2 linked regions of the Chitinophaga varians genome follow. The protein of the gene in region 1 interacts with the protein of each later gene in a pairwise test. Links are inferred from orthologs where the notes say so. Each region holds a gene or a part of one and is shown on either strand. Other genes may lie near its edges.

Region 1 (5,324 bases):
GTCGGACAAGATTTGTTTGACTTTCAGTCTTTGGCTCATAAAAAATTAAATTTTGGAGTGCAAAAATAAGTTTTCCCGGCAATAGTCCATATAGTCTTATGCCGGTCCCTACAAGATAATTACTCCTGCCGGGATGCAAAAGAAATGTTAAAAATGGATATAATACAAAAAAGGATATATGTCCGGGGCCGGTTTTAAGGGCCGCGCCCTTCGGCATTTATAGGGCGGGGCAGGAGGCCGGAATAGCGTCACAGCGGTGACTGCGGGGCATTTGGGCTGAAATTTTTTTTGGATAATAATAAAACTTGTTTTAATCTTGCGGTATAATCTGCCTGATTAAGTTCAAATCACATCTTCATCGGCAGTTCCTAAACTCAATCATTCCCTATCAAATTTAATAATCAATTAAATTTCTTGACACAAAACAATTATTTGTAATTGGTGTATGTTGGTATGCAGTGGTACCCGCCTCACAACACTTCTAAAATTTGACAACACAGATGATGTACGACATCTTACAATTGAACGACATGCTCGTTCCTGAGCTGCTTGACATTGCAGAGAAGCTTGATGTTCCCAACGCAAAAAAACTGAACAAACAGGACCTGATCTACAAAATTCTGGACAAACAAGCGGTGATGGCCTCAGAAGATAACCAGTCCAACGGAGAAGAGAAAAAAGCACGCAAACGCAAACCTGTAAAGAAAGAAGAAGCGCATCACGAGACTGAAGAACCCTCCTCCGCGGAAGAAAAACCAGCCGCAAAAAAATCTACCAAAAAAGTTTCCGGAAGCAAAAGCAAAGAAGTAGAAGCAGAACCAGCACCGGCTCCGGCGGCTAAATCTAAAATAAAGGATTTCGATATAGACCTGGACAGCATTCCTTCTCTCACTTTTGATGATGATGACGATATCATCATTCCTGCTTTCACGGAAGATGAAGCAGAAGAAGAGGAAACCGCGCCTGTACCGGCATTGGAAGAGGAAGAAGAAGAGGACGATGATTTTGTGATGCCGGAAGGTCTTGACCCGGTTGTTCCTGCTGCGCAAAAACAGCGCTATCCAAAGAAAGACGTTGCTTTCAATATAGAGTTCGACGGCGTGATCCTCAGCGAAGGCGTGCTGGAAATGATGCCCGACGGCTACGGTTTCCTGCGCTCCTCTGATTATAACTACCTGAGCTCTCCCGATGATATTTATGTATCTCCTTCCCAGATCAAACTGTTTGGCCTGAAAACCGGCGACACCGTGAACGGTTCCGTTCGTCCGCCGAAAGAAGGAGAGAAATATTTTGCACTGCTGAAAGTAGAAACGATCAACGGCAAGTCACCGGAAGAAGTACGTGACCGCGTGCCTTTCGACTATCTGACACCGCTGTTTCCGTTCGAAAAACTGAGACTGACCACTACTTCCAATAACTACTCCACCCGTATCATGGATATGTTTACCCCTATCGGTAAAGGACAGCGCGGCCTGATCGTGGCGCAACCGAAGGTGGGTAAAACCATGCTGCTGAAAGAAGTGGCCAACGCTATCGCTACCAACCACCCCGAAATTTATCTGATGGTGGTGCTGATCGATGAACGTCCGGAAGAGGTGACCGATATGGAACGCAGTGTAAAAGCAGAAGTAATTGCGTCTACCTTCGATGAACCAGCTGAAAAACACGTGAAAGTGTCTGCTATCGCTTTGCAGAAAGCAAAACGACTGGTAGAATGCGGCCACGACGTAGTGATCCTGCTCGACTCCATTACCCGTCTGGCAAGAGCCCACAATACCGTTGCCCCTGCCTCCGGCAAGGTGCTGAGCGGTGGTGTGGAAGCCAACGCCATGCAGAAACCTAAACAATTCTTCGGCGCCGCCCGTAAAATAGAACACGGCGGTTCCCTCACCATCCTGGCCACTGCCCTGATTGATACAGGTTCCAAGATGGACGAGGTGATCTTCGAAGAGTTTAAAGGTACCGGTAACATGGAACTGGCGCTCGACCGCAAACTGGCGAACAAACGTATCTTCCCGGCTATCGACGTGTCTGCGTCTTCTACCCGCCGCGACGATCTGCTGCTGGACAAAGATGCGCTCAAACGTATCCACATCCTGCGCAATCACCTGGCAGATATGAATACAGACGAATCCATGCACTTCATGCTGCAGCATATGCGTGGTACTAAAAACAACGAAGAATTCCTGATCTCCATGAACGGATAATCAGGAGTCCAACTTATACAAATGCGAAAAGCCCCGCCGGTATGGCGGGGCTTTTTTGTGTCAATATGTATCAGGCAAAATAAAAACCACCTAAAACAAGAATCCCGCTACAGTAATACTGCAGCGGGATTATCCAATCTATCTAACCTTTTGACTTTCTTATGTAAAACATCAATCAATACAGACTAGAAAATGAAGTTAACACCCAGGTTCAACTGTTTAGTGAAGTTGAAGTCGAAGTCGCTAACGTTGGTTTTAACACCGGATCCTTCAGCTTTGTGCTGAGCATAAGTGTAACCCAGGCCACCGAAAGCACCTTCAATCATGAAGTGTTTAGTCACGAAGTAAGTGATACCAGGCAGTACGTTTACGTTGAAGCCAGTGTAGCTTTCAGTTTTGTTGCCGTCTACTTTAGTGTTACCAAAACCGTAACCAGCATTTGCTTCAGCAAAGAATGCAAATTTGCTCTGGCCAATCATGTGGTAGTTGCGAACGAAGATACCAGGAGTGATATCCAGGGTTTTGGTTTTTACATCACCGGTTGCAGTAGCAACTTTTTTGTTGCCAAACTGAGTTTCAGCGAAAACACCAATTACCCAGTTAGAATTCAGCGCGTAACCTACTTTAGGGCTAACACCAAAAGAAGTATTGGTGGTTTTGTTGTCTGTGTCTTTTACTTTCGCAGAAGTGGTTTTTACATTAACATTGCCACCCAGGATAACATCGCCTTTTGATAACTGTGCCTTAGCTACTTGTGTGCCGAACAGTACTACTGCGGCCATTACAATCAACTTTTTCATCTTTCGTAAAATTTAAATATACATTAAAACTGTTCTCTCTTGTCTTTGATTCTTCTACATACATTAAAGCCTGTCTTGGTTGATTGCAGGTCTATATCTTAATCCATTAAAAAAAATGTCCAATACCTTTTTCTCTCTTTCCATGAAACAATGTAGCGCCTCACGGTCCAGCGGGTTAAAGCCTGTTACCTGCCATTTACACCATATTACCCATAGTCCGAATAATACGTTGATCAACAACTGCGCTGTTGCATCAGCATCAGTGTCTTCATTCAGTTCACCCAGGCAAATCCCTTTTTTGATAGTGGCGGAAAGGAAGGAAATTTCCACCGTCTGCAGCAACTCGATTGTTTGCCGCATCAGCGTAGATGGCATATCTTTTATCCATTGGTTGATCCCAAACAGAAAATGATACTCTTTCAACATGGTTTCCTTCAATTCCAGATACCGGTTAATAATCGCATCGGTAGAGGTAGCTGTGTCCACAAAATCAGACATGTCGAGAAAACAATCTGCTATCATGCGCTCCACAACCGCTACGTAAATGGATTCCTTATCTGAAAAATAATAATACAAAGACCCTTTTGAGATGTCCAGATCCCTGGCGATCTCTTCCATGGTGGTTTTAGACAGTCCGAACCTTTTGAACCGCTTTAAAGCGGCCTCAAGAATAAGTGTTCGCTTCTGGTCTAATTCTGCCATAGATAGTTTCGTCAATTTTCGTAGTCTGACTGTCTGACTATTTTGTTTGACGAGTCAAAAGTACGACCAAAACCTATTCCACCAAATTTTTTTGTTAAATAATTGTTACGTATCCTCCGCGCAAATACATCGAAAAGAAAAAAAACAGGGCGCAGATTGTTCTGCCCGTTAAAAAAGAAGTGATTTATTTGAAAGAAATTGAAGGAGGGTCAACAAAAAATTGAAATTGCGAAATATACAGGTTGCAAATGCCTGCCAGATCAACGTTTACATATATACTTTTCCCCGCTAAGCTGCGCTACCGCTGCAAGCGCAACAGCAGGTCCTTCCTGCGGCGTTCTGTGATCTCCACCACCATACCGCTCTTGAGCATCACCCGGCCATGGTTGGCGTCTATCTGGCTGATATTGGACAGCTGCACCATCTGCATATTGTTTACCTGGTAAAACTGTAGCGAGGAAAAGAGATCGGCATAATACCGGAAAGGCCGCTCCGCCTCAATTTCCGCCCCGGAATCCATCCGGAACAGGCAATTGTCCTGCCGCGATTCCAGGCATTCCACGGAAGGAAGAAATATCGTTTGGGTGTCCCCGTTAGTATCCTGTACCAGCAGCTTCCAGGAGGCATGCTGCAGGTTATGGAAATTCTCCAGCAGCACCTGGTAACGCTGCTTGCTGCTATTGCCGGCAATCCGCTCCCGTACCAGCGATACTGCCTGCAACAGGCTTTCTTTGTCAATCGGTTTGAGGATCAACTCTACTTCAGCGCAACGGATCACATGCAGGAACTTCTTTTCAAATGCGGTCACAAATACCGCTTCAAAAGGAACGTCTTCCCTTGTGCCCAGCAGCACGTCAAAGCCGGTGCCATCAGGCATTTCAAGGTCCAGGAACACCAATTCCGGCTGATGCTCCCTGATCCGTACAATGCCTTCCGCACAATCGGAAGCCGTGGCGGCTACCGTTACCTCGGGGCAATATTTCTCCAGCATCAGGGCTATAATGTCCCGGCTGTTTCGCTCATCATCAATGATCACCGCTTTTATCATGACAGTAGTATGTTGCTAACTAACGTTTATGTATATATTATTATAGTTGAGGTATCAGGATCTTCACTACCGTGCCGCTATCTGCTTCATCCCGTGCTGATAAGTCTATGATCTCGATATGAATTTCCGTATTGTACATTTTATTCAGCAGCTCCGCCCTGTTCTGGCTGATCTCCATGCCGGACGACTGGTGGTGTTTGGGCAGTGTGCGCAGGGAGCGGGAACGCGCAATGCCAATACCATTGTCGGCTATAACACATTCCAGCATGTCCGCGGCCACCTGCGTAAACCGGATCGATAGCTGGCCAATGGGCTGCTGCGGATTGGTCATGCCGTGTTTCACGGCGTTTTCCACATAAGGCTGCAGCAGCATGGCGGGGATCTCCAGTTCAGCCGTGGTGATCTCCGGATCTACTACAATTTCGTACTCCATCCTGTTCTCAAACCGCATCTTTTCCAGACCGAGGTAAGTATTGAGATAGGTGATCTCATCTGCCAGGGAGATGAAGTTGCGCCGCGAAAAGTCCAGCGTTTTCCGGATCAGATAGGAAAAGTCTGACAGATATT
Region 2 (5,329 bases), on another replicon or contig:
AGTTGGCCAGAGCTACTGATTTGTAATCAGTGGGTCGGGGGTTCGAATCCCTCTGCTGGCTCATCAAATTTTGATATTTAGCTATTTTAAAATTTTTAAATTTCAAAATAACCAAATTTCGAAATTTCAAAAAAGGGCAGGTTCCAGAGCGGCCAAATGGGGCGGACTGTAAATCCGCTGTCTTTCGACTTCATAGGTTCGAATCCTATCCTGCCCACCAAAACGGCTTGTTCCGCTTTTGCGCCTAGCAGAGGCGGAACAATGTTGTTGAGTGGAAGGTGAGAATAAATTCTCGTAGTTGATTGGCAAAATTTTCCCGGTGTGCCTGTGATGCAACAGCCTTTTATGTTCTTTAATTTATTCAGGAGAGTTCAGTCAGTGTTATTACCTTGCTGAATTGAATTGTCCGGTATGCGGGAGTAGCTCAGTTGGTAGAGCGACAGCCTTCCAAGCTGTAGGTCGCGGGTTCGAACCTCGTCTCCCGCTCGCATATAATTTCAAGCTGTTGTAGCTCAGGGGTAGAGCACTTCCTTGGTAAGGAAGAGGTCGAGAGTTCAATTCTCTTCAACAGCTCTTTTGAATTTTAGAAGAGAAGCATCGCGGTCGCAGTGAGATCACTTCGCCACTACATACACTCCATAAAATTCGGATTTCGGATTCGAATTTGTTAATTCTGCACTCCGAAATAAACTTAGCGTTGTAGCTCAATGGCAGAGCATCCCACATTTTTTATTTTATCGGGAAGGACATGAGTTCAATTCTCATCAGCGGTACAAGTTTGTAAAAAGCCGTTTTTTTAAAACAACTATCAATACAATCTTTACAAACCATCTAAAAAGAAAATACAATGGCAAAAGAAACCTTTAAGCGGGATAAACCCCACGTAAACATTGGTACCATCGGCCACGTGGACCACGGTAAAACTACCTTGACTGCTGCCATTACCACAATTTTGGCAAACAAGGGTCTGGCAGAGAAAAGAGGCTATGATGAGATCGATGCTGCTCCTGAAGAAAAAGAAAGAGGTATCACTATCAATACAGCTCACGTAGAGTATCAGACAGCTAACCGTCACTATGCTCACGTTGACTGCCCTGGTCACGCTGACTATGTGAAAAACATGATCACCGGTGCTGCCCAGATGGACGGTGCTATCCTGGTGGTTGCCGCTACAGACGGTCCTATGCCACAAACAAGAGAGCACATCCTGCTGGCTCGCCAGGTAGGTGTACCTCGTATCGTTGTTTTCATGAACAAAGTTGACCTGGTTGACGATCCTGAGCTGCTGGAACTGGTTGAGATCGAGATCCGTGACCTGCTGACTTCCAATGGCTTCGACGGTGATAACGTTCCTGTTATCCAAGGTTCTGCTACCGGCGCTCTGGCTGGTGACGACAAATGGATCGGCGCTATCGACCAACTGATGGAAGCGGTTGACTCTTACATTCCGCTGCCTCCTCGTCCGGTTGATCAGGACTTCCTGATGTCCGTAGAAGACGTATTCTCTATCACAGGTCGTGGTACCGTTGCTACAGGTCGTATCGAACGCGGTCGTATCAAAGTTGGTGAGAACGTTGAAATCGTAGGTCTGCAGGAAGAACCCCTGAAATCTACTTGTACAGGTGTTGAAATGTTCAAAAAACTCCTGGACGAAGGTGAAGCTGGTGACAACGCTGGTCTGCTGCTGCGTGGTATTGAGAAAAACCAGATCCGTCGTGGTATGGTTATCTGCAAACCAGGTTCCATCACTCCGCACACTGAATTCAAATGCGAAGTTTACGTACTGAGCAAAGAAGAAGGTGGCCGTCACACTCCGTTCTTCAACAAATACCGTCCTCAGTTCTACTTCCGTACAACTGACGTAACCGGTGAAGTTGAACTGCCTGCAGGTGTTGAAATGGTTATGCCTGGTGATAACGTGACACTGACTGTAAAACTGATCCAGCCTATCGCTATGGATAAAGGTCTGAAATTCGCTATCCGCGAAGGTGGCCGTACAGTAGGTGCCGGTCAGGTTACTGAAATTATCAAATAAGTATTTCCAAAATACTAAAAGCCATTAGCTTCGGCTATTAAATGTCAGGATTTATTGTTATATTTGCTGACTGCTGAAAGCTCAAAGCTAATGGCTTTACACACGGGTATGGTGCAACGGTAGCATACGGGTCTCCAAAACCTTTGATCTGGGTTCGAATCCTAGTACCCGTGCCAAGGTTAATTAAATGGTTGAATTGTTATTATTAAAAAATAAACAATTCAACCATTTTTAGGCTTTAATCAATTGACCATAAATCGTTAACTTTACAGAATGAATAAGATCAGAAACTACTTCCGCGAGTCTTATCATGAGTTGGTCTACAAAGTATCCTGGCCTACCTGGCAGGAACTGCAGTCCTCCACCATGGTAGTGCTGATAGCAACTCTCTTTGTTACAGCGCTGGTTTGGGGTATGGACGCCGCTTCCAATTTTGTGTTGGCACACTATTACGAAATTTTCAAAAAATAAATAAATGGATGCAACCAATATTCCTGCGCAGGAAACAAAGTGGTATGTACTCCGCGTTGTTAGTGGCAAGGAAAAAAAAGTGAAGGAATACCTGGATATTGAAGTGCGCCGATCTGATTGGGGTAACGTTATCACACAGGTGTTTCTCCCGGTAGAAAAAGTATATAAAGTGCAGGCCGGTAAAAAGGTAATGCGCGAAAAAAACTTCTACCCCGGTTATGTGATGATCGAAGCCATAGATGGCAAAATGACCGACGAAGTGATCCAGGCCATCCGTAACGTGTCTGGCGTTATTCACTTCCTGGGCAAGGAAAAACCGATTGCACTCCGTAAAGCCGAAGTCAACAAAATGTTGGGTAAAGTAGATGAACTGAGCGATCAGGGCCTCACCATGAGCGAACCATTCATCGTCGGCGAAACCATCAAGATCATCGACGGTCCGTTCAACGACTTTAACGGCGTAATCGAAGAAGTGATCGAAGACAAAAAGAAACTGAAAGTAACCGTGAAAATCTTTGGCCGCGCCACCCCTGTGGAACTGAACTTCATGCAGGTGGAAAAATTAGCATAGTTACTGTATCAAATATTTTAAAAAAGCGCTCCCGGACAGGAGCGCTTTTTTATTTTGATATGTTGCTATTTTAATATTTTTGCGACACCTTTCGTTGCAGAAAGGACTTCAAATCTTAAAAATCCCTGTGCCAATAACCCAATAACAACATAATAAGATAACAAAATGAAAAAATTGCTTTGCGGTATGGCCGGCTGCCTCTTGTTGCTGTCAGCCTCAGCCCAGCAAAAGAAACCTGCTGTAACACCTGTATCTGCTGTCCCCGTTAAAACCTATGCTTCCATCCCTGACTCTGTAACCGGCACCTCCGCTACCATGGCGGCCTGGCTGGTATCTCACAGCGAAAACAAAACAGCGCTCCTCCGTTCCCTGTACGCATGGATGTCTTCCCATATCAATTATGATATGGTCAATACCTTCCAGCCTGGCTATTATAAGGACACGGCAGACGCCATCAACAAAACCCTGCAAACACGCGTTGCCGTGTGTGAAGGATATGCCTCATTGTATATGGACGTAGCCCGCCGCGCAGGCATTCCCGCGGTACTGGTGACAGGTTACCCGCTCACCGGCGGCAGACCGGACAATGCCAGTCACGCCTGGGTGGCCGTACAACTGGACAATGAATGGAAAATGATTGATCCCACCTGGGGCGCCGGTTCGGTGATCAATAATAAATACACGGCGCGGCTCAACTGGAAACACTTCCTGGCAGAACCGCATGAATACCTGAAAACACACGTGCCGTTTGATCCGTTGTTCCAGTTCTCCGAATATCCGCTCCGGCACGATGAAATCCGGGACGGCAAATGGGGTGGTGGAACAGACCAGCCGGTATTTGTGTTCCGGGACACCCTGGCCGCCTTTAGTAAGCTGTCACCCCTGGCCAAGTCGGAGAATATGGCCGCGAGGATCGGGCGTTTCGGTGTGACCAACCAGCTGATTTCCGCAGAGCTGACTTTCCTGATCAACCAGCTCACTGTAGAACGGCAGAATGCCAATATTATGGAGCAAAACCGGGTGGCAGATCAGATCAATGAGTGCAGCCGGCTGTATAACCGGTTGACCAACGACTTTAATGAATATGTGAATTTCCGTAACAAGCAGTTTGCTCCCGCCAGGCCTGACCAGGAAATCCGGGAATGGGTGGACGGTATGTCGCGGCAGTCGGACGATGTAGAGCGGAAGGCGCGGAAGTTGACAGTGACAGACCAGGGCAACCGCCGGGTATTAATGGAAGTATTGGAGGCCAATACGCAGCTGAAGCGTCGTATCGCGGATGAGCAGGCTTTTGTGGGTAAATATATTAAAACGGGAAAGATGTTCCGGAAGTCTTTGTTTTATAAAGTGAGCTTTTAGCTGTACTTTTGCGTTTCTCCCGGATAATAAGGTTTTTTTAAGAGAAATGCAATGGATTTGTAAAAAAAAGGTTTCTGTTAGCAAAAAGGATGCCCAAATTCAAATACTTTTTGGCATTTTAATATTATTATTTACCTTTGCATCCCCTTTAAAAGGTTATTTCAGTTCCTTTTAGTTTTGGGAGTTCTCTGTACAGCAGAGGGCGTTTTAACCAAATTAAATACAATAGTAATGGCAAAAGAGATCGCAACGTACGTGAAATTGCAGGTAAAAGGCGGCCAGGCCAACCCTGCACCTCCGATTGGTCCTGCACTGGGTTCCAAAGGTGTGAACATCATGGAGTTCTGCAAACAGTTCAATGCCCGCACCCAGGATAAAATGGGTAAAGTATTGCCTGTATTGCTGACAGTTTACACTGACAAATCATTTGACTTCGTAATTAAGACTCCTCCGGCACCGGTACAGCTGCTGGAAGCTGCTAAATTGCAAGGTGGTTCTAAAGAGCCTAACCGTAACAAGGTGGGTAAAGTGACCTGGGCACAGGTTGAAGCTATCGCGCAGGATAAAATGCCTGACCTGAACTGCTTCACTCTGAACAGCGCTATGAAAATGGTAGCTGGTACTGCTCGTAGCATGGGTATTACTGTAGAAGGTAAAGCTCCCTGGGAAAACTAATTGGTTCACCCTGTTAAGGCAGGAACTTTAAATCATTTTGACAATGGCAACTAAAAAGAGAAAAGTAGCGCAGGCTAAAGTTGATAAAAACAAGGCGTATACGCTGAAAGAAGCATCTGCTTTAGTAAAAGATATCAACTGTACTAAATTCGACAGTTCTGTCGATTTACATATCCGCTTAGGCGTTGATCCTAAGAAAGCAGACCAGGCTATCCGTG

The links. The genes of interacting proteins can lie anywhere in the genome.
Region 2: the proteins of rho (region 1) and nusG interact in binary tests that used the Escherichia coli proteins (3 or more experiments, as listed by UniProt). The link is inferred for Chitinophaga varians from one-to-one orthologs.

Annotation. Positions count from the first base shown.
Region 1 is NZ_JABAIA010000001.1:3,136,343-3,141,666, forward strand. The notes cover bases 1-2,855. They hold rho (transcription termination factor Rho), read left to right. Parts: upstream 1-503; coding sequence 504-2,207; downstream 2,208-2,855. Other genes in these bases: asnS (asparagine--tRNA ligase), read right to left, coding at 1-39; HGH92_RS12855 (outer membrane beta-barrel protein), read right to left, coding at 2,393-2,855. In the rest of the region: more of HGH92_RS12855, read right to left, coding at 2,856-3,007; HGH92_RS12860 (TetR/AcrR family transcriptional regulator), read right to left, coding at 3,071-3,709; HGH92_RS12865 (LytR/AlgR family response regulator transcription factor), read right to left, coding at 4,008-4,757; HGH92_RS12870 (histidine kinase), read right to left, coding at 4,798-5,324. UniProt on the Escherichia coli protein: Facilitates transcription termination by a mechanism that involves Rho binding to the nascent RNA, activation of Rho's RNA-dependent ATPase activity, and release of the mRNA from the DNA template.
Region 2 is NZ_JABAIA010000002.1:395,466-400,794, forward strand. The notes cover bases 1,434-4,293. They hold nusG (transcription termination/antitermination protein NusG), read left to right. Parts: upstream 1,434-2,510; coding sequence 2,511-3,077; downstream 3,078-4,293. Other genes in these bases: tuf (elongation factor Tu), read left to right, coding at 1,434-2,035; secE (preprotein translocase subunit SecE), read left to right, coding at 2,309-2,506; HGH92_RS16290 (transglutaminase domain-containing protein), read left to right, coding at 3,243-4,293. Outside these bases: more of tuf, read left to right, coding at 848-1,433; more of HGH92_RS16290, read left to right, coding at 4,294-4,436; rplK (50S ribosomal protein L11), read left to right, coding at 4,668-5,111; rplA (50S ribosomal protein L1), read left to right, coding at 5,155-5,329. UniProt on the Escherichia coli protein: Part of the processive rRNA transcription and antitermination complex (rrnTAC). The complex forms an RNA-chaperone ring around the RNA exit tunnel of RNA polymerase (RNAP).